DNA from 3 places in the Neorhizobium phenanthreniclasticum genome. Region 2 is predicted to be linked to each of the others. Evidence: predicted binding sites of a transcription regulator. Region 2 holds the regulator's gene; each other region holds the start of a gene.
What was found. Region 2 encodes LexA, which represses DNA repair genes until DNA is damaged. Its sites were predicted from a motif close to TGTTCNNNNTGTGTTCNG; they were not measured.

Region 1 (7,516 bases), on a different contig from region 2:
GAGCATGCGCGACGCCAGCATCGGGCAAAGGGTGAGAGCCGTGACCGAGGACAACGCGACCGAGAAGGCAAGCACGAAGCCGAATTCCTTGAACAGTCCGCCGATCTGACCGGGAAGGAAGGACAGCGGGATGAAGACGGCTGCAAGCGTCGCGGTCGTCGCAATGACCGCGAAGAACACTTCCTGCGTGCCGAGCACGGCGGCAGCCCGCGGTCCCATGCCTTCCATTCGTCGCCGGACGATATTCTCCAGCACCACGATCGCGTCGTCGACGACGAGACCTGTCGCAAGGACGATCGCCAGCAGCGTCAGGATGTTGATCGAGAAACCGACGAGATAGATCGCAACCAGCGTGCCGATCAGCGCCACCGGCATCGTCAGCGCCGGAATGAGCGTCGCACGCCAGTCGCGCAGGAAGAGATAGATGACCGCCACGACCACCGTCGCCGACAGGATGAGCGCGATCTCCACTTCGTGCAGCGCACCTTCGATGAAGAGCGCGTCGTCACTGGTGATCGCGATGCGCGTCCCTTCCGGCAGCGTCTTCTGCAGTTCCGCCACCGCGCTCTTCACGCCGTCGGAAATATTGAGCGTATTCGACTGCGCCTGGCGGATGATGCCAAGGCCGATGCCTTGCACGCCGTTCGACCGCAGCACCGTGGATCCGTCGTCCGGACCGAGCGAAACGGTCGCCACATCCGAAACCCGGATGTTCGGCGCAATCAGCACGTTTTCAAAATCCCTGGGCGTCGTGAGACTGGCCGTGGTGCGTACCACGATGTCCTGCGTCGTGCTCTTGAGGGAACCTGCCGGCACGTCGAGCGCCGCGCTTTCCAGAGCCTCGGAGACATCCGCAACGGTCAGCCCGCGCCCGGCGAGCGCCGCCTGGTTCACGTCCACGCGGAATACCTTGTCCTGATCGCCGTAAAGCTGGACGTCGGCAACGCCTTCGACCGCAGCCAGCCGGTCGACGATCTCGTTGTCAACCAACTGGGTCAGATCCTCCATCGACAGCTTGGACGAGGTGACCGCCAGACGCATGATCGCATCCGAATCGGCATCCGCCTTGACGATGCGCGGTTCGTCGGCGTCGTCCGGGAGCTGGTTCGCGATGCGACCGACCGCATCGCGCGCGTCGTTCGCCGCGTCCGAAAGATCGACGGAATCGTTAAACTCCATCGTCACCCGGCTCGAACCGAACTGCGACTGCGAGGAAAGCGCCTTGAGGCCGCTGACACGGGCGACGGCCCCCTCGATGACCTGGGTGACCTCCTGGTCCATGGTCTGCGGCGAGGCGCCGTCATAATTGGTCTGCACGGTGATGATCGGCCGGTCGACATCCGGCAGTTCGCGCACTTCGACGCCCGCGAGCGCCGCAAGGCCCGCGACGACGAGCAGCGTATTGAGGACCGCAGCCAGGATCGGCCGCCTCACAAAGAGCGCCGTAAACGTCTGGCTGGATTTGCCGTCGCCTGAATGCGCTTGCCTGTCGTGACCAAAGCTCGGGATTTCGATCTTCATTGGCGCGCCACCTCGGCCGTTTCCGGCGTGCCGAAGATGCGCACGGGCGCCCCTTCCCTCACGCGCTGCAGGCCTTCCGTCACGACCATGTCACCTTCGTTGAGCTGAGCTTCCACGAGAACCGCATCGGGATTGCGCTGCACGACGCGCACCCGGGTCTTGACCGACTTACCGTCCTTGATCTGCCAGACGTAGGAGCCTTCACCGTCCCACTGGATGGCCAGCGGATCGACGGCCGGATAGGTCTCGCCCACAAAACGCATGCTGACGCTGAAGGACATGCCGGCACGCAGCACGTCGCCCGGATTTTCGACGCGGGCGCGGATGCGCATCGTGCGGCTTGCAGGATCGACGCGGTTGTCGATTGCTTCCACCTTGCCGGAAAAGATCCGGCCCGGTCTGGCGATCGAGCTCGCCTCGACCGGCTGGTTCGGCTCGATGGCGATGGCGAAACGCTCGGGCGCCCAGAAATCGACGAGGATCGCCGACCGGTCGTCGATGGTGACGACATTGGTCTGCGTCGTGACATTGTCGCCGATATTGACCGCGACGATGCCCGCAATCCCGTCGATCGGCGCTGCGATATCGCGACGCTTCAGATTGAGTTCAGCAGTGGAAAGGGCAAGCTTCGCCGCCTCTTCGGCGATCTGCGCATCGAACACGTCGAGGCGGGAGACCGACTGCAGGTTCTTGTAGGAGACGGATTTCTCCTGGGCGCTCCTGAGCGCCACCTCTGCCTTATCGCGCTCGATCATCTGTTCGTCGTCGTCGAGGCGGGCAAGCACCTGGCCCTTCACGACCTTCTGACCGGACGCGACCATGATCTCATGGATCGTACCGGAGGCCTGCGGCATGACGATGACGGACTGGATCGCCTCGCCGCTGCCGATCGCCGACAGGCGGTCGTTGACGGTGCCGGTCGAAACCGGCTCGGCGACCACCATGGTCGGGCGGTTGCCGCCGCCCTGGCCGCGCTGTCCGCCGGCACCCTGGCCGCTCCGGCCCGGCTGCTGCGCTGCAGCATTACCGCCGCCTGCACCCTGCGACGCGGATTTCGCCTGTTCGGGACGGATCGCAGCCACCACCTGCCCCGGGACGCCCATCTTCGCAAGGATCTCACCGGCGCTCGGGACCATGAATACCCATAGACACAAGGCTCCGGCCAGAATCACGATACTCAGCAGAAGCTGTTTCCAAATCCGCATTCAGGTCTCCGGGTGGCGCGCATTCCAATTTCCAGAGCAAGTATCCTTTTTTGCATGTGCACAGGCAATGGGAGATTCCGTACCTTACGGAAATGTAACCTCACGAAATCTCACGGGTTTGTTAGATCGGATGCATACATGACGCCCCCCGAATTGCGGTTTTCTGACGGAGCAGCGACCCGCCACTCCACAATTTAGCCGGGACTTATGGAGAGACTAGGAATAAAAGAGGAACATTTTCTGGTCTTTCAGGTCCGAATCATTACATTGGCCGCATGAGTAACAGTTTCGACGACATCCCGTTTTTCGACGAGGAGCCCGAACCGGCGCCGCGCAAGGCGCCTGCCCCGCCGCCTGCGGGAAATGCCGGGCTCGGCATCGCAGCGCGCGCCATGGCCGCCCGGGATCAGCATCGCGCCCCCGATTATCTGTCAGGCCTCAACCCGGAGCAGCGCGAAGCGGTCGAGACGCTGGACGGCCCCGTCCTCGTGCTCGCGGGCGCGGGCACCGGCAAGACGCGGGTACTGACGACACGCATCGCGCATATCCTTGAGACAGGCCGGGCCTTCCCCTCGCAGATATTGGCCGTCACCTTCACCAACAAGGCGGCCCGCGAGATGAAGGAGCGCATCGGCGTGCTCGTCGGCGGCGCGGTGGAAGGCATGCCCTGGCTCGGCACTTTCCATTCGATCGGCGTGAAGCTCCTGCGCCGCCACGCGGAACTCGCAGGGCTCCGCTCCGACTTCACCATTCTCGACACGGACGACGTCATCCGCCTCATCAAGCAGCTCATCCAGGCGGAAGGGCTCGACGACAAGCGCTGGCCGGCCCGGCAGTTCGCCGGCATGATCGACACTTGGAAGAACAAGGGCCTGCTGCCCGCCGATATCCCCGAAGGCGATGCGCGGGCCTTCGCGAACGGCAAGGGCCGCGAGCTCTACGCCGCCTATCAGGCGCGGCTCAAAACGCTGAACGCCTGCGACTTCGGCGACCTTTTGCTGCATCCGATCGCGATCTTCCGCCAGAACCCGGATATCCTGAAAGATTACCACAACAGGTTCCGCTATATCCTCGTCGACGAGTATCAGGATACCAACACCGCACAATACATGTGGCTGCGCCTGCTCGCGCAGCGGCCGAAGGGCGTGCCCCAGAACGTCTGCTGTGTCGGCGACGACGACCAGTCGATCTATGGCTGGCGCGGCGCGGAGGTGGACAATATCCTGCGCTTCGAGAAGGATTTTCCGGGCGCCAGGGTGATCAAGCTGGAGCGCAACTACCGTTCCACCGAACATATTCTCGGCGCCGCCGGCCGTCTGATCGCCCATAACGAAGGCCGCCTCGGCAAGACGCTGTTCACCGACCGGGTGAACCCCGACGACGAGAAGGTGATCGTGCATGCCGCCTGGGATTCCGAAGAGGAAGCCCGCGCCGTCGGCGAGGAGATCGAACGGCTGCAGCGCGGCGATTCCGACGGGAAAAAGCATGCGCTGAACGACATGGCGATCCTCGTGCGCGCCTCCTTCCAGATGCGCGAATTCGAAGACCGGTTCGTGACGCTCGGCCTCAACTACCGCGTCATCGGCGGCCCGCGCTTCTACGAACGGATGGAAATTCGCGACGCCATGGCCTATTTCCGCCTCGTCTGCCAGCCGGCCGACGATCTCGCCTTCGAGCGCATCATCAACACGCCGAAGCGGGGCCTGGGCGATACGACCGTGCGCTATCTGCACGACTATGCCCGCGCCCGCGATATCCCGATGCTCCAGGCTGCCGCGGATATCATCGAGACGGACGAACTGAAGCCCAAGGCGCGCAAGGCCCTGTTCGACGTGGTGCAAAGCTTCCGGAACTGGAGCCAGAAGCTTGAGAACACGCCGCATATCGAACTTTCCGAGCAGATCCTCGAAGAGTCCGGCTATACGGACATGTGGAAGAACGACAAATCCGCCGAAGCGCCGGGCCGGCTCGAAAACCTCAAGGAACTGATCCGCTCGATGGAAGCCTTCGAGTCGATGCGCGGCTTTCTGGAACACGTGTCGCTGGTCATGGATGCCGAGCAGAACGAGGATATGGATGCGGTGTCGATCATGACGCTGCATTCCGCCAAGGGGCTCGAATTCGAAACGGTCTTCCTGCCCGGCTGGGAGGAAGGCCTTTTTCCCCATCAGCGGGCGCTCGACGAAGGCGGCCGCGCAGGGCTGGAGGAGGAACGCCGCCTCGCCTATGTGGGGATTACCCGCGCCAAGCGGCGCTGCCATATCTGGTTCGTCTCCAACCGCCGCATCCACGGGCTGTGGCAATCCACCATGCCGTCACGCTTCCTCGACGAACTGCCGCAGATGCATGTGGACGTCGCCGTCGCCGATACGAATTACGGGGGATATGGCGGCGGACGCGGTGGTTACGGCCAATCGCGCTTCGACAAGGCCGATCCCTTCGCCAACACCTACTCGACCCCCGGCTGGAAACGCGCCCAACAGAACAAGACCGACGCGACCCGCGACAACTGGGGCACCCGCTCCGGCCACGCGGTGGAACGCATCGGCTACGGCGAAAGCGGCCCGCGCAGCCGCACCATCGAGGGCGAACTGGTGGCGAAATCCACCACCGAAACCCCCTCGCAATTCTCCGTCGGCGACCGGGTATTCCACATCAAGTTCGGCAACGGCAATATCGCGGCGATCGAGGGGAATAAGCTGACGATCGATTTTGACCGGGCCGGGCAGAAACGGGTGCTTGAGGGGTTTGTGGAGCGGGTATGAGTTGATCGTCAGAGATGCTTAACTACGAGCCGGCCATCCCATTTGTCATTTAGGTACTCGCAGACAAGCCGCCGATGGCAGTGGTGCGGCTTGTCTTCCGAACAAAGCAGGCAGGCCCCGCTCAGGAGGTCCGGTTTTAATCGGCTCTCGATATCCCGTTCGGCCATTAGGCTCAGAAATCGCCGCTGATAGACATTCCAATCGCCCTTCTGCTTCTTGAAGGCGTTGAGAATATCATAAGTCGGTGCAAGCAGCGGCTGATGCATATAGTCGATCCCGCCTACCTTCTTCAGGAAATAGGCCAAGTCTTCGGCCTTGGCAAAACCTGCGAGTTGCGACGTGTTGTGAAGACGGACATCGATCACCTTCCTGACGCCGGCCTTTAGCAGGCGCTCGAAGAAGTTTTCAGCTGACGTCTTGGTGAAACCGATTGTCGAAATATCTATTCTTGTCATAGATCAGAACATCAGGCGCTGCTCGCCAAAGCTGGCTCAGCATAGGCCACCTTAAGCGATCTTCGACGATATGCGTTTGTCAACCTTTCCTTCGGAAGAAGGAACAGGTCGTCGTTCTGCGATCCGGTTATCGCAAGAAGCTTCTCCTCGATCTCCCGATGAGAAACGATTGAGCCGTCGGTCAGAATATGTCTGACGGCGACATCCCGTTGATCAAGAGCCCTGCCGACCAGCAGGCATCTATGGCAATCCAAGGGATCATGCTCGGAGCACATGAGGGCAATACGGTATTTCGTGGCTCCCTCCATGACGCGATCCAGCCCCTTCTTAAATTCATCGGCACGGGCCATCTCTTCGTAATCCGCCACACCATCGCAGTAATACCTGCTGCCCTTGGGTCGACCTCCCAACTCGTCTCCTAGGAACGAGTAGGCGATGCCGTCAAGCCGCAACTCTTTCTTGAGGGCATCCTGATTGAACTGGCTGAAATGGCGCGAATAGGGCGCAGTCCTCACATCCGCGATCGCGGTGATACCCGCGCGCCGCAGCAAACTCAGAAACTCCTCGTAAGAATGAGTGGAATGACCGATCGTCCAAATCATATTCGACTCGATATGACGCATGGCTAGTGCACTCCATTTACCATCATGTAACATCTTGATGGTGGGTTATCAAACGCCCGGGCCAATCCTAGCCTGATACAAAATCTCGGCCCAGGCGGTAGAGAATTTTGAAGTAGAGGCAATCCGCCGTTACGCCAGGCGCTTTTTAGCAACGCGCTACTCACCGCCAGCTTATAACGTAACGTGCCATCATTCACCACCGCCTTTAATTTCATTACACCTGTAATGTTATCAAACTCCTCTATAAACACGATGGAATTTCGCGAAATACTTATCGCGGAGAGCGAGTTTACAAGAGTGCCTACAGGTACATAAACTCCTTGGCAGATACCGTTCCATTGACTGTTATGGGCGACGTTTCCGCCAAACGCCAAGGCCACCGTTGGATAGAGCGGTGGCATTCCTGCAGCGGACCAATTAGGCGGCATTCCATTCAAATTAACAGTGTGAGCAATATCTACCGACGTATCTTCTGTGCAATGGGGGAAAACCCCGTTAAGATGCATTTGCGACGGAAGAAACTCTATCGTTGCGCCAGGTGCGACCCCAAATTGCGTTAAGAGTCCTAACGTCCAATTGCTCCCGGCTGGCAAAGGCCGAACCATTCGCTGGTTCTGTTGATCCCATCCCGCTACGCAGAAGTTTCCGGAACTCATTTCAGTAACTTCAGTGATAAGAAGTATCAATTTTTCCCCCTCTAACTCCCCTTTTAATTTCACATAGAATGTAAAGACGATCATCCCTTAGTTTTGAGGGTGTTTCCGCAACCTTGCCCTCCACCACCCCACCCGCTACCTGGGACCGAAGATTTTCCAAGTTGGAGGAGGCCACCATGAAAGCCATCGTCACAGCCCCCGGCGGGCTCGATGCCCTGAAGCTTGTCGATCTGCCTGATCCCGGCCGGCCGGGGCCGGGGGAGATACGGGTGGCGCTGCATGGAAGCTCGC
Region 2 (7,516 bases):
AGTCCGCCGATCTCGACATTCAGGACGTGGAAGCCCCGTAAGTTCTGACGGGAGAAGAAATATGTCGCGCCGTTTTGCCCATTCACAACGCCGCGCGGAGGGACATCCCCTCTCCCCGCGTGCGGGGAGAGGGTGAGGGAGGGGCGTGGAGTTTAGGCCTTCAAAATGCCGCGGCCGGCATAAGCCGCCTGCGGACCCAGCATTTCCTCGATGCGGATGAGCTGGTTGTACTTGGCAAGGCGGTCGGAGCGCGACAGCGAGCCGGTCTTGATCTGTCCGCAATTGGTGGCGACCGCGAGGTCGGCGATGGTGGAATCCTCCGTCTCGCCCGAACGGTGCGACATGACAGCCGTGTAGCGCGCCTTGTGGGCGGTCTCGACGGCATCGAGCGTTTCCGAAAGCGAACCGATCTGGTTGACCTTGACGAGGATGGAGTTTGCGACACCCATGCGGATGCCGTCGCGCAGACGCGCGGAATTGGTGACGAAGAGGTCGTCGCCGACGAGCTGGCACGTGGCGCCGATCTTGTCGGTGAGCGCCTTCCAGCCGTCCCAGTCGTCCTCCGCCATGCCGTCCTCGATCGAAATGATCGGATACTTGCCGACGAGCTCGGCGAGGTAATCGGCCATGGCGCCGGATTCCAGCGTGCGGCCTTCGCCTTCCATCACGTATTTGCCGTCCTTGAAGAACTCCGTCGAGGCGCAGTCGAGCGCCAGGCAGACGTCGTCGCCCGGCTTGTAGCCGGCCTTCTCGACCGACTTCATGATGAAATCGAGGGCTTCCGGGGCGCTCTTCAGGCCCGGAGCGAAACCGCCCTCGTCGCCGACATTGGTGTTATGCCCCTGGGCGGCGAGTTCCTTCTTGAGGACATGGAAGATTTCCGAACCCATGCGCACCGCGTCACGCAGCGTATCGGCGCCGACCGGCATGATCATGAATTCCTGGAAGTCGATCGGGTTGTCGGCATGGGCGCCGCCGTTGATGATGTTCATCATCGGAACGGGGAGGACATGCGCGTTCGGACCGCCCACGTAGCGGTAGAGCGGCAGGCCGGCGGATTCGGCGGCGGCCTTGGCGACGGCGAGCGACACACCGAGGATGGCATTGGCGCCGAGGTGCGACTTGTTCGGCGTGCCGTCGAGCGCGATCATCGTCTTGTCGATGTGGATCTGGCTTTCGGCATCGAAACCACCGATCGCATCGAAGATCTCGGTGTTGACCGCCTCGACAGCCTTTTCGACGCCCTTGCCGCCGTAACGCTTGCCGCCGTCACGCAGTTCGACCGCCTCGTGCGCGCCGGTCGACGCGCCGGACGGAACAGCTGCACGGCCAAAAGAACCGTCTTCCAGATAAACGTCCACTTCAACCGTCGGATTACCGCGGCTGTCGAGGATTTCACGGGCGATGATATCGGTGATGGCGGTCAAAAGACTCTCCCTGGGCTTGGACGTCGGATCTATACGGTTCGGGTCACTGAACATGTCCCACAGTCAGTGACACGAAAATTACAATGCAGCCGCTTTTCGCGCTTTTTCAGGCAGGCGCTTCAGGCAGCCTTTGCGACCGCATCGAGGGCAAGCAGCTTTTCCAGCAGCCGAGGCATGTCTTTGAGATGCACCATGTTCGGACCGTCAGACGGAGCATTGTCCGGGTCCTCGTGGGTCTCGATGAAGAGGCCGGCGACACCGACGGCAACGGCCGCCCGCGCCAGCGTCTCGACGAATTCGCGCTGGCCGCCGGTGGAGCCGCCCTGTCCACCCGGCTGCTGGACCGAATGCGTCGCGTCGAAGACGACCGGAGCGCCCATCGCCGCCATAATCGGCAGCGAGCGCATGTCGGACACCAATGTGTTGTAACCGAAAGAGACGCCGCGTTCGCAGAGCAGCACATTCGGATTGCCGCTCTGGGTGAACTTGGCCAACACGTTCTTCATGTCCCAGGGTGCCAGGAACTGGCCCTTCTTGACATTGATGACGCGGCCGGTTTTCGCCGCAGCGACAAGCAAGTCCGTCTGGCGGCAAAGGAAGGCCGGGATCTGCAGCACGTCCACCGTCTGTGCGACGATGGCGCACTGCTCTTCCGTGTGAATGTCGGTGAGAACCGGGAAGCCGAATTCCTTCTTCAGATCGGCGAAGATTTCCATGGCGCTTTCGAGCCCGATGCCGCGCCTGCCGGAAATCGACGTGCGGTTCGCCTTGTCGAAGGATGATTTGTAGACGAGCCCGATGCCGAGCTTGTCGCAAAGCTCCTTCAGCGCACCCGCCATCATGAAGGCGTGGTCGCGGCTTTCCATCTGGCACGGGCCGGCGATCAGCGACAGGCGGGCATCCTGTGCGAAGACGACCTTGCCGTGCCCTTCGCCGACGGAGACGCGCGGATTGGCGGAGACTTCCATGAGACTATTCCTCGAAACCGAACAACACACCCTGGCCGGGCGCCGCCTGGACCAGCACACGGCCCTCCCGACGGACGAATGCGACGTCATTAGCAGCAAGGATGATCTCTGTCACGGCAAGATCGGCAGTCTTGAAGATGATCGCCCGGCCGCGCAGACCTTCGGCATTCGGCAACGGCGCAAGGGCGAATTCCGATTCGAGATCTTGATCCTGCATGACGCGGATGCGCGTGTTCGAAGCGACAAGCTCCACGGCCGCAGCTTCGATCCCGGCTTTCGCAAGCAGCACCTCTTCGAGCAGGGGCGCAAAATCGTCGGGCGATGCGGCCGAAAGAACGATCTCGCTCAAGCCGGTCACCGTATTGGAATGGCGTTCCAGTTCGCCTCGATCGGCCGGCAGCGGATTGATCCGCTGTGCAGAGAACAAGAAGAAATCCGGCGCATGCTCGTCTCCCGCAAAGGCCAGCCGGAAGCTTGCCTCAGTCTCGGAACCGTCCGGCATCTTCACGCCGCGGGAGAATTCCAGGATATCGCCCGCGGAAATCCCGCGCAGCCTGAAACGCGCGTGATCGGCTGCCGCATCGCCCGTGGCAACCGCGAGGGCCGAAAAGCCCTGACTGTTACGCGCCTTGCGGAAGTCGAGATCCCGGGCGGTGAAGACATTGCCGCGCTTGGCCGCGGCTGTCGCCTGACGCCGGTTGGCGATCGCCAGCGGCTCCAGATAGGCCCCATCCGAGAAAAACACGCAGGCATTGGCCGTGCCGAAAGGATGAAAGGCCTCCGGCGCAACTGTAAATCCGAGTTCTGCCAGTCGCGAACGCGCGACGGCAAGGTCCGCCACCGGCAGAACGAGATGATCGATTAGTCTAGCATTCACGCGAGAGCCCCCAGAATCCGGAATCGCAGCACTACATTGGCAGCGGATCGGCTTCGAGCAAGTGGTGTCGAAAGAGATATGTTGCAGACATCCATGAAGAAAAATCATCATACTTCACGAAAATTTAGGGACTTGCGGAACACATATGGAACATATAGTGTATGTTCTTGATTTGTTTCCGACTCTCAAGGTGCCAAATATGCTCACGCGCAAACAGCAGGAATTGCTTCTGTTCATTCACGAACGCATGAAGGAATCCGGCGTGCCGCCCTCCTTCGACGAAATGAAGGACGCGCTCGACCTCGCGTCGAAGTCCGGCATCCACCGGCTGATCACCGCACTGGAGGAGCGCGGCTTCATCCGCCGCCTGCCGAACCGGGCACGTGCCCTTGAAGTCATCAAGCTGCCGGAAGCCTATCAGTCGAGCCTGCAGCCACGCCGCGGCTTCTCGCCGAGTGTTATCGAGGGCAGCCTCGGCAAGCCGCAGCCGGTCGCTGCCGCTCCGGCCAAGCCCGCAGCCAACGACGATCTCTCCAACGCCACCACGGTTCCCGTCATGGGCCGCATCGCCGCCGGCGTGCCCATCTCGGCGATCCAGAACAACACGCATGATATCGCAGTGCCCGCCGAGATGCTTGGTTCCGGCGAACATTACGCGCTGGAAGTCAAGGGTGATTCGATGATCGAGGCCGGCATCCTGGACGGCGACACGGTGATCATCCGCAACAGCAACACCGCCAATCCGGGAGACATCATCGTAGCGCTGGTGGACGAGGAGGAAGCGACGCTGAAGCGCTTCCGCCGCCGTGGCGCCTCGATCGCGCTGGAAGCCGCGAACCCGGCCTACGAAACCCGGATATTCCCGCCCGACCGGGTAAAGGTCCAGGGCAAGCTGGTCGGCCTCATCCGCCGTTACCATTGATCAATTGCCGAAGCGGTTCCGGGAGCGCCGAGGCGAACATCTTGTTCCGCCAGTCATAGTGGCGATGCCTGCTCCAGGGGCGGTCATGGCCGGCCATGGCGGGGCGAATAGTCCATTGCCGGATGTCGGCTGCGCCGTGCAGGGAAATTTCGAGCGCACCAGTCTTTCGCAAAGCATTGCCGTTGATCATCAATGCGCCGGAGCGGCAGTGATCGAAACGGGCGCGCGGCGCGATGATGATATGGGCGGCATCGCAGGCCGCACCGGCATAACGGCTGTCTTCGACGGAGGCTATGTTGGTGCCCCCGGAAGTTTTCACCCCGCAGAAGACACGCGGCTCGCATACGAAATGACCGGCAGGCACCTGCCTGATGCGGGACCGCGCCGTCTCGATTTCGGCCTGCGTCAGCTCGCGGCGCTCCTCAGGCTTCCCATCGGGCGGTTTATCTCTTGCTGATGACACGTCCGGTTTTATGGGATCGCCCAGGAGAAGTGCCCGTTTCCACTGGCCGTAGATGAAATCGGGCGGACGGGTGCGGTTGGTGGCAATACCTTCCCTGCCTATCACGGCAATCATCGTTCCGTCCTCGGCAACTAGAATATCCGGCAGGGGCTTCGATCGTTCGTGCCAGGAGAACAGCAATGCGGCGGCAACGAGCGGAATGCCGACCAGCCGAAGCCTGCTTCTCAAAAGGGTCAGCAGAAGAAAACCGGCCGTGGAGACAGGCAGGAACCAGGGATGCTGACGACCGATACCGGCGTCGCCGCCCCAGGCCGCGACATGTCTTGCTATGGAGATCACCGCTTCCAGGCCGAGACCCATGAGCTTCAGGAAAGGCGCATCGAGCCCGAACGGTACGAGCAGCATGCCGACCAGTCCGGCCGGCATGACCACGAAAGAAATGATCGGCATGGCGGCGAGGTTTGCCGCCAGGCCGCCGTAGGTCGCAATCCGATGGAAATGCTCGACCGAAAAGATCGCCGTCGACGTGCTGCCGATCAGGGTCGTGGCAAGAATGCCCGCAATGAATTTCCAGGAAGCCAGTACCGGCGTCACCACAGGGTGACGAATTTGCAGCGGTTCCGGATCGTGCTTTTTCGATCGATTTTTCCAGAGCGCATAACCGGCGACCAGCGCTGCGGTAGCCGCAAAGGACATCTGGAAGCTGGGCCCCAGGATTTCCGAGGGCGAAACGGCGATAATGATCAGGGCCGAAAGCGCCACGTTGCGCAAGCTGATCGACGGTCGGTCGAAGAAGACTGCGACAAGCATGACCGCCATCATGATATACGCCCGCTCGGCCGAAACACCGAAGCCGGAAATCAGGTAATAGGCGGTCGCCATCACGAGCGCGCCGGCGGCAGCGATCTTCTTCACCGGATAGGCCTGGGCAAACCCGGGAAAAAACGAAAGGACAGTGCGGACGCCGACAAAGAAGATGCCGGCGGCAAGCGCCATGTTCAGCCCGGAGATCGCGACGATATGGGCAAGTCCGGAAAGCCGGAGCGCCTCGGTGGTCTCCTTGGAAATAGCCCGGCGTTCGTCGGTCACGATCGCGGCTGCGAAGGCGCCCGCATCGCCCGGCACCGTTTCGCGAATATGGCTTGCAATGGCGCTGCGCAGATCAAAAAGCCCGCTTTCGAATTCTGCAATCCAGGCTCGCGGCAACGCCGGGCCTGCCTCCTTATTCGGCACTCCATAGAAAAAACCGACGGCGCCGATACCATCGAAATAAGAAGAGAAGGCGAAATCGTTAAGCCCCGGCAGCGCAGGCCCCGAAGGCGGCGATATGCGTACCCGGCCGCTGATCGTCTCGCCGGTTTCCGCAGATTCGTGCCGCGCCCTGGCAAGCAGCGACACCCGCTCCGGAGGGCGTCGGATCTCGGGATTGGCTGTCCGTCCGACGCGGACTAAATAGCGCCAGCGTCCATTCGCATCGATTTCCCGCCGCTCGACCACGCCGGTCAGTTCGGTCGTCACCGGCGAGTCGAGAACGACTGTACTTTGCCTCCATGTTTCCAGCTCCGCGAGCATCATGCCGCCGAGAAAGAGTGCGGCGGCGACCGGGATGATACGTGCCATGCCGAATTGGTGACGCGTTATGGCAGCAATTATGGTGCATGCGAGAAAAGCCACAAAAAACGGCAGAAAAGCCGGATCTTGCGGCAAGGAGAACCAGCATGCGGCCCCTGCACCGACGACAACGGGAACGAAGAGGAAGCCATGCCCATGCGCCTCCTCTTCCAAGATCATGGACGGCGCATTGCGCCACAGGCGCTTCAAACCCACGGATATACGATGCGGAAGCGCCCTCCCCGGATGCACCACCGACCTTCGTTCGAAGGCTGGAGAAAGCTCCGAAAGATGCCCCTGGTCCACCGATCGGGATGCGTCTTCGCCGAACGCGAAATCCATCGGCCTGGTTGCCGGCCGCCCCGTCTTGATCAGCTTCGGAAACGCAGTGTCTTCCGACATGAAACGCTAAGCCCGCCCCGTCGCCAAATCATGCGACGATGCAACCTGCGCGTTTCCCGCCCTCCCGTCAACTGCCCGGGAAACCTCAGCAATCCCAGAGACCTGAACCGGGTTGCAACAACAAGTTGGAAGCCCAAGCAAAAGCGGTTGCCTAATATTCTTTCGCGCTGCACAAAATGCTACCAACGACTGCTTGGCATCAGCTTTCGGATCATATAGCAAAGCATCGGACGCTTAATTCTTGTGGCGCTTTTTGGGCGCCACGCCGCCAAAAGGTTGGAGGATCAGCATGACGGATAAAAGCGCAAACGTGGTAGTCGGCGACAGACAAGTCGATCTGCCGATCAAGTCGGGCTCCATCGGTCCGGACGTAATCGACATCGGCTCCCTCTACAAGCAGACCGGTACCTTCACCTACGATCCGGGCTTCACTTCGACAGCATCTTGCGAATCCAAGATCACCTATATCGATGGCGACGAAGGCATCCTGCTGCATCGCGGCTATCCGATCGAGCAGCTCGCCGAGCACGGCGACTTCCTGGAAACCTGCTACCTGCTTCTCTACGGCGAACTGCCGACCGCCGCCCAGAAGAAGGACTTCGACTATCGCGTCACGCATCACACGATGGTGCACGAGCAGATGAGCCGCTTCTTCACCGGCTTCCGCCGCGACGCTCATCCGATGGCCGTCATGTGTGGCTGCGTCGGCGCACTTTCCGCCTTCTACCACGACTCGACCGACATCACCGATCCGCATCAGCGCATGGTCGCTTCGCTGCGCATGATCGCCAAGATGCCGACCCTTGCCGCGATGGCCTACAAGTACCACATCGGCCAGCCCTTCGT
Region 3 (7,516 bases), on a different contig from region 2:
CGCGGAAGCGGGCTACCAGCGACCGCAACGTTTCCGCCTCATTGCTGAGCACGGAACTTGCCGCGGTGGTTTCTTCCACCATGGCGGCGTTCTGCTGGGTCACCTGATCCATCTGGTTGACGGCGGAATTGATCTCCTTGAGACCGACAGCCTGTTCGCTGGCGGAGGCGGAGATCTGACGGATCAGCCCGTTGATCTGCATGACCTGGACGGCGATCTTCTGCAGCGCATCGCCCGCCTTTCCGACCAGGTCCACTCCCTCGCCGACCTGGGTCGTAGATGTGTTGATGAGGGCTTTGATCTCCTTGGCGGCATTAGCAGAGCGCTGCGCCAATTCGCGCACTTCCTGCGCAACGACGGCGAACCCTTTTCCGGCCTCGCCGGCGCGGGCCGCTTCGACGCCTGCGTTGAGCGCAAGCAGGTTGGTCTGGAAAGCGATTTCGTCGATGACGCCGATAATGCGGGAAATCTCCTGCGAGGACTGGGCAATGCCCTGCATCGAGGCGACCGCCTTTTGCACCACCTCACCGGACTTTTCCGCATCGTCACAGGCGAGGTTGACAGTGGAGGCAGCCGAACCCGCATTTTCAGCGCTGGAATTCACCTGGGCGGTGAGCTCGTTGAGCGCTGCGGCGGTCTCTTCGAGGCTCGATGCCTGCTGCTCGGTCCTGCGCGACAGATCCTGTGCGCTGGCGGCAATTTCGCGGGTACCGTTGCCAATGTTATGCACGGTGGAATTGACGGTCGCGATCGTGTCTTCAAGGCTTTCCAGCGCCCGGTTGAAATCGGTCTTCAGCTTTGCGTATTCGCCTGGAAACTCTTCCTGGACCCGGTAGCCGAGGTTGCCGTTCGAGAGTTCGGCCAATCCCCTGGCAAGGGAGGCGACGATGCGCTGCTGTTCAAGAGCGTTGGCTTCCCGCTCGTTTTCCGAACGGCTCCTCTCTCTTTCGGCAGCATTGCGCTGAGCTTCGGCCTCGGTTTCCAACCGGCGGCCGTCGGCCAACGTATGCCGGAAGCCTTCGAGCGATTGGGAGAGCGAGCCGATCTCATCGTTCCGGTCCTGGCCTTCGACCGGCTGTTCGAAACGGCCCTGGCCGAGAAGATCGACGCTTCCGAGCAGCGCGCCCAAAGGACGACGCACGAAGACGGTACTGCCGAAATAGAGGGTCGCAATGCAGGCGCCCATGATGACGACACCGCCAAGAACCATCATCCACGTCTGATCCTGGACAGGCGCAGCGATGACGCTGTGGGGCACGTCGACGACGATCGCCCAGGTGGTGTTGAGGTCCGGTACCGTGAATGGGTAGACGACGCGCTCGTAGGGTTCCGAAGCATCGGCCGAGAGATTGTCGAGTTGTGCGGGCTTGTCTGCCTTCAGCGCGGCGAGAAGCTCGCTCGCCTTGTCGCCTTCCACCGGCTTCATCAGCTTGTCCGGATCAACCGGGACAATCCAGTTGCCACCCTGGGACACGAGAAGGACACGGCCGGAACCGAAGGGCTTCATCGCCTGCAGCTTATTCGTGAGGGTGGCGAGCGACACGTCGAGACCGGCAACGCCGAGAAATTTCGAGCCCGAGAAGACCGGATAGGCAATCGAGCTCATGGCGGTTGCGTCGCCGGTCGTGCTTTCCACGTAAGGCTGGGTCAGTGAGCCCTTCTTGGAGTTGGCGGCCAGCGCGTACCACTCCGCCTGGGTGTCGATGTCGAAAACGCTGTAGGCGATATCGCCGGTGCGGCTCTTGGTCCAGTAGGGTGCAAGTTCGCCCTTCTTGTTCGCCCCCATCTCCTTGTTTCCGACAAGGTCGGCGTTCTTGCCGTCGAAGGTGCCGGGCGCTTCTGCGAACCAGCTGCCATAGGCGAATGCGTTCTGCTCGAGATTGGCCTTCAGGGCATCGACCACGCCTTTGCGATCGAGGTAATCGCCCGCATGACCGCGACCGATCACGCCGGCGATCGATCGGGCGGCGCCTGCGAGTTGTCCCATGTCGACGGCGACTTCGTTGGCGATCGAGCGAGCCTCCGCCTCGGCCTGAGCCATGGTGAGCGACGAGACGCGGCTGCGTGTCTGGGAGATCAGGAAGAGGTTGGAGATGACGAGAACTGCAGCGATTGCCAGGCTCGTCACAAGGATCAGTTTCGTGGACAGGGACTTGATCTTCAGCGGAAACATGGGCTCGCGCCTTCAGCAGGGTATCAAAGGGGAGTATTCACCTGGAGGCGCCCCGTCATGGGGCTGCCGCGGAAGGGATAGCTGGCGAATCCACTGCCGCGGAGGTGTTGGCGACACCCTAGGATCGATATCTTAACTTTGACTGAAATCAGCGCAGCCGGAATTTACATCGCAACAGCACGGTTGCCGCCTACTTCAGACTCGGCGATCGACCTGATCGGCGAGCGGGATGGACGGCTGCGCACCGCGGACAAGGCAGGCGAGCGAGCCGGCAACCGCTGCCCTGCGGAGTGCTTCGGCAAATTCAAGTCCCTGTTCCAGGCTGGCGGCCAGGTAGCCGCAGAACGTGTCGCCCGCCCCGACCGTATCGGCCGGTTCGATCTTGAGGCCTTCAGCAGAAAAGAACCGACCCTCACGGACGGCTACGACGCCATCGCCGCCGAGTGTCACCACGAAGGTCTGGCCGGTTTTCGAATGCAGCTTTTCCAATGCGGTCTTGCGCGTGGCGGCATCCGGGATCGGATGCCCCGCAAGAAGCTCGAATTCCGTCTCGTTGGCGACCACGATATCGGCAAGCCGGGCAAGCCGTGCAGCGTCATCCGTCAGCGGCGCTGTATTCATCAGCGTTACAATCCCCTTTGCACGCGCCGCCTTGAGGGCCGCTTCCACCGTGGTGGCCGGAATTTCGAGTTGCAACATCAGGATGTCGCCGGTCTGCATGGTTTCGACTGCCGCGTGGGCCTGTGCCTCACTCACGGTGCCGTTGGCGCCGGGCACGACCGCGATCATATTCTCGCCTGTGCCGCCGACAAGGATCAGCGCCGTGCCGGTCGGCGTGCTGACATGTGCGACGCCGGACAGGTCGACCTTAGCTTCATCGAGAAGGGCGAGCGCCGGTCCGGCAAAGTTATCTTCGCCGACGGCTCCGACCATCTTCACCGTGCTTCCGGCGCGCCGTGCCGCGAGCGCCTGGTTGGCGCCCTTGCCGCCGGCAGCCGTTGCGAAGCTCGTTCCTGCAACGGTTTCACCGGGCTGCGGAAGGCGTTCGGTCGTTGCGGTGAGATCCATGTTGATGGAGCCGAGGACAGTGATCATGGGCAGGCCTGCTTGCTGGTGTAAAGTCGCGCGACACTGCCCGAGAGCGTCACTCCTCGTCAACCACCCTGAGCTTGAGCAGGCCGGTGCGGCTTTCGACGACCTTGGCCTGCGGCGCGTCGCGGGATGCTTCGGCGTCTGCCGGCGCTTCCAGTTCCAATGCCTCGATCCTGGCGCCACGGCGATTGAGCTTGTCGGTGGACGTGATGATCTGCTCCACATCCTTCTGGGCGGCGAGGAAATGCGCCTGAAGTTTGCGTGTCCTGTCGTCGAGCCGGGCCAGATCCTCCACCAGAAGAGCCACCTCGCCTTGGATGAGATGCGCCTGTTCGCGCATCCGCTGATCTTTCAGGACTGCCTGGATGACCTGGATCGACAGCATCAGGAGAGAAGGCGATACGAAGACCACGCGGGCGCGTTGCGCCTTCTGCACCACGCCCTCGAAATGCTCGTGGATCTCGGCAAAGATCGATTCCGACGGCACGAAGAGGAAGGCCATCTCCTGGGTTTCGCCCGGCAGGAGGTATTTCTCGGAAACGTCTTTGATATGCACGTCCAGATCGCGGCGGAACTGCTGCGCAGCCGCCCGCCTCGCTTCTGGTGCGGCAGCCTCGCGAAAGGCATTCCAGGCCTCCAGCGGGAACTTGGCATCCACTGCCAGCGGCGGTGCGCCGTTCGGCATCTTGATGAGGCAGTCGGGCCGGGTGCCGTTGGAAAGCAGTGCCTGGAACGAATAGGCGCCGAGCGGAAGGCCGTCCGCGACGATCGCCTCCATCCGCCCCTGGCCAAAAGCGCCGCGAGTCTGCTTGTTCGACAGGATCGCCTGCAGGCCGACGACATCCTTGGCAAGCGTCTGGATATTGTTCTGCGCGGCGTCGATGACGGCGAGTCTCTCCTGAAGCCGGCGGAGATTCTCATGCGTCGACTTGGTCTGTTCGGTAATCGTCGCGCCGATCCGGTGCGTCATGCCATCAAGACGCTGGCTGACAGCCTGGTTGAGTTCCGATTGCCGCGCCGAAAGCGTCTCCGCCATGGCCGACAGCCGGCCCTGCATCTCGCTCTGGGCACGAAGGAGTTCGGAAAGCCTCGCTTCCGCCTCGACCGCCTGCCGGGCGATTTCCCGCTGGCGACGGTTGATAAAAAACACCGCGAGCAGAATAACTAGCGCCGCCGCTGCGGCTGCAACGGCCACAGCCTGCTGGTCGGCCAGAAGCGCGGGGAGACGTGCGAGAAGATCATCCATGGCGGGAAGCTAACAGAATTCCGCGGCTTGAAAAGATCAAAACGTGAACATTATATAAAAAAGCGAAGCGATCCCTGTTTCTTCCGAAAAAAAGTTACGTTATGGGAAGCCATGACCATCAAACCGCTGATTATTCTCCCGAACCCGATCCTGCGCCAGGTTTCCAAGCCCGTCGAACAGGTAAATGACGAACTCCTGAGGCTTGCCGACGATATGCTGGAGACCATGTACGAGGCGCCTGGCATCGGCCTTGCGGCGATCCAGATCGGCGTGCCGCGCCGGCTTCTCGTCATCGACGTTGCCCGGGAGGGCGAAGAGAAGAACCCGCAGGTCTTCATCAACCCGGAGATCGTCAAATCCTCCGACGAGCGGTCCGTCTACGAGGAGGGCTGCCTTTCTATTCCGGAATATTACGCCGAGGTGGAGCGGCCCGCGGCTGTCACGGTCAAGCATATCGGCCGGGACGGCAAGGAACATATGGTGGAGGCCGATGGCCTGCTTGCCACCTGCCTGCAGCACGAGATCGATCACCTGAACGGCGTGCTCTTCATCGACTACATCTCGCGTCTGAAGCGGGAGATGGTGATCAAGAAGTTCACCAAGGCCGCCAAGGCGAAGGCCGTTTAGGGCTTCAACCGGCGATCTTCAGTTTGAAGGCGCGCTTTCCAAGCGTGGAACGTCCATGTCTCTTCGAATCATCTTCATGGGCACGCCGGAATTTTCCGTGCCGACGCTTGAGGGCCTGAAGCAGGCGGGCCATGATATCGTCGCGGTCTATACGCAGCCGCCGAGGCCGGGCGGCCGGCGCGGGCTTGATCTCGTCAAGTCGCCGGTACATCAGGCGGCCGAGCTTCTCGGCATTCCCGTCTTCACGCCCGCCAACTTCAAGGATCCGGAAGAGCGCGAGAAATTCCGGGCTCTGAACGCCGACGTGGCCGTGGTCGTTGCCTATGGCCTGCTTCTGCCGGAAGCGGTCCTCACCGGCACGCGGCTCGGCTGTTACAACGGCCATGCGTCGCTCCTGCCGCGCTGGCGTGGTGCAGCCCCCATACAGCGGGCGATCATGGAAGGAGACGAGAAGACCGGCATGATGGTGATGCAGATGGAGAAAGGCCTCGATACGGGGCCGGTGGCGCTTACTAGGGAAGTCGAGATCGGCGAAAACATGACGGCGGGAGAACTGCACGACAAGCTGATGCTGGTCGGCGCCCGCGCCATGGTCGAGGCGATGGGGAAACTGGAAGCCGGCGACCTGCCGCTGACGCCGCAGCCGCAAGAGGGCGTGCTTTATGCCGCCAAGATAGACAAGGGCGAGACGCGCATTGATTTCTCGAAACCGGGGCGGGATGTTCATAACCATATTCGCGGCCTGTCGCCCTTTCCCGGCGCCTGGTTCGAGGCCGAGATCAACGGCAGGCCGGAGCGCATCAAGGTTTTGGCATCCGAAATGAGGGAGGGGCGTGGTCAGCCAGGCATGGTGCTGGATGACGCGCTGACGGTCGCCTGCGGTGATGGTGCCGTCCGGCTGCTGAAGCTTCAGAAAGCAGGCGGCAAGCCGCTTGCGGCGGCCGATTTCCTGCGCGGCACGCCGATCCCGGCCGGGGCGAGGCTCTCCTGATGCCGCGATACCGCATGACCGTCGAATATGACGGCACCAATTATGTCGGCTGGCAGATGCAGGAAAACGGCCACTCGGTGCAGGCGGCGCTCCAGGGCGGCATCCTGTCGCTGACCGGCGAAACCGTCTCGATCCGCGGCGCGGGCCGCACGGATTCCGGCGTTCACGCCGTGGGTCAGGTCATCCACGCGGATCTATCGCGCGAGTGGAAGCCTTATAAGCTGCGCAATGCATTGAACGCCCATTTGATGATGGCGGGCGAAAAGGTGTCGGTGCTCGACGTCCAGGCGGTCGATGAGACGTTCGATGCGCGCTTTTCGGCGCTCCGCCGGCATTATCTCTACCGCATCCTCAACCGGCCCTCGCCGCTGGCGCTGGAGGCCAAGCGCGCATGGTGGGTGGCGCGCCATCTCGATCACGAAGCCATGCACGCAGCGGCGCAGACGCTGGTCGGGCACCATGATTTCACGACGTTCCGTTCGGCCCACTGCCAGGCGACGAGCCCGGTTCGCACGCTCGACCGGCTGGATGTGACCCGCACCGGCGACCTGATCGAAATCCGGGCAAGCGCCCAGAGTTTCCTGCACAACCAGATCCGCTCCTTCGCCGGCACGCTGAAGCTTGCGGGCGAGGGCAAGATGACGCCGGAAGATGTGCGCGCCGCGTTGGATGCGCGGGATCGCTCGGCCTGCGGGCCGGTCGCGCCGCCGGAAGGCCTTTATTTCATGAAGGTCGATTATCCCGGCGATCCGTGATCCCGCAAAGATAGTCAGAACGGATAGATGCCGAGGAAGCGTTGCAATGCTTCGGTCAGCAGCATGCCCGGAACGATCAGCACCAGGACGAGGCCCGTGACCATCAGCGGCTGCGGCCCGCAGATCATCCGCATCACCCGTGAGACGGAAACGACCATGGCGATGAGCAGGGCGAAGTGGACGAGCGCCAGCAACGCGTCGAGGCTGGAAGGCAACAGGAAGCGCAGACTGAGCAGGCCGTAGAGATAGGCGAACGGAACCGAGAGCCAGTTGACGCTGACGACGACGGCCGAGAATTTCCGCCCGATGCCGAGCAGCGCGCAGAGAATGCCGGCAAGAATCAGCGGCACCAGCCAATTGAAGACCTCCAGCATCGCCATGCGGACGAAGAAAAGCCCGCCGACCCGCGCACCCGCCGGCATGCCTTCGAGCAGATAGGCCCGCCACCACAGCCAGGAAATCGCTGCTGCCGGCAGGCACCAGACGAAAGCCCAGAACGAGCGCATCATGCCTCGATCGGAAATGTCGAGGAGCCGGAAACCTTGGGCGTCGCCTCTGATCAACAGCCAGAGGCCATTAAGATAGAGCCTGACTTCATGGTAGGAGGGCATTATCGAACCAGCGGGAGATGA

Region 1: the regulator LexA is predicted to act here: its motif matches at 2,945-2,962, upstream of ABK249_RS16515 (ATP-dependent helicase).
Region 3: the regulator LexA is predicted to act here: its motif matches at 4,544-4,561, upstream of ABK249_RS03240 (DNA recombination protein RmuC).

The regions. Positions count from the first base shown of each region.
Region 1 covers NZ_JBEAAL010000011.1:214,149-221,664, reverse strand. The annotation lists gene ABK249_RS16525 (efflux RND transporter permease subunit) at 1-1,521, opposite strand, end outside; gene ABK249_RS16520 (efflux RND transporter periplasmic adaptor subunit) at 1,518-2,726, opposite strand; gene ABK249_RS16515 (ATP-dependent helicase) at 3,002-5,491, shown strand; gene ABK249_RS16510 (DUF488 domain-containing protein) at 5,500-5,946, opposite strand; gene ABK249_RS16505 (DUF488 domain-containing protein) at 5,958-6,569, opposite strand; gene ABK249_RS16500 (hypothetical protein) at 6,572-7,309, opposite strand; gene ABK249_RS16495 (zinc-dependent alcohol dehydrogenase family protein) at 7,402-7,516, shown strand, end outside.
Region 2 covers NZ_JBEAAL010000020.1:120,403-127,918, reverse strand. The annotation lists gene eno (phosphopyruvate hydratase) at 153-1,427, opposite strand; gene kdsA (3-deoxy-8-phosphooctulonate synthase) at 1,547-2,395, opposite strand; gene ABK249_RS23235 (VOC family protein) at 2,400-3,272, opposite strand; gene lexA (transcriptional repressor LexA) at 3,472-4,194, shown strand; gene ABK249_RS23225 (ComEC/Rec2 family competence protein) at 4,175-6,670, opposite strand; gene gltA (citrate synthase) at 6,960-7,516, shown strand, end outside.
Region 3 covers NZ_JBEAAL010000001.1:653,069-660,584, reverse strand. The annotation lists gene ABK249_RS03250 (methyl-accepting chemotaxis protein) at 1-2,173, opposite strand, end outside; gene ABK249_RS03245 (ribokinase) at 2,369-3,268, opposite strand; gene ABK249_RS03240 (DNA recombination protein RmuC) at 3,318-4,511, opposite strand; gene def (peptide deformylase) at 4,623-5,138, shown strand; gene fmt (methionyl-tRNA formyltransferase) at 5,194-6,129, shown strand; gene truA (tRNA pseudouridine(38-40) synthase TruA) at 6,129-6,884, shown strand; gene ABK249_RS03220 (hypothetical protein) at 6,899-7,495, opposite strand; gene dapE (succinyl-diaminopimelate desuccinylase) at 7,479-7,516, opposite strand, start outside.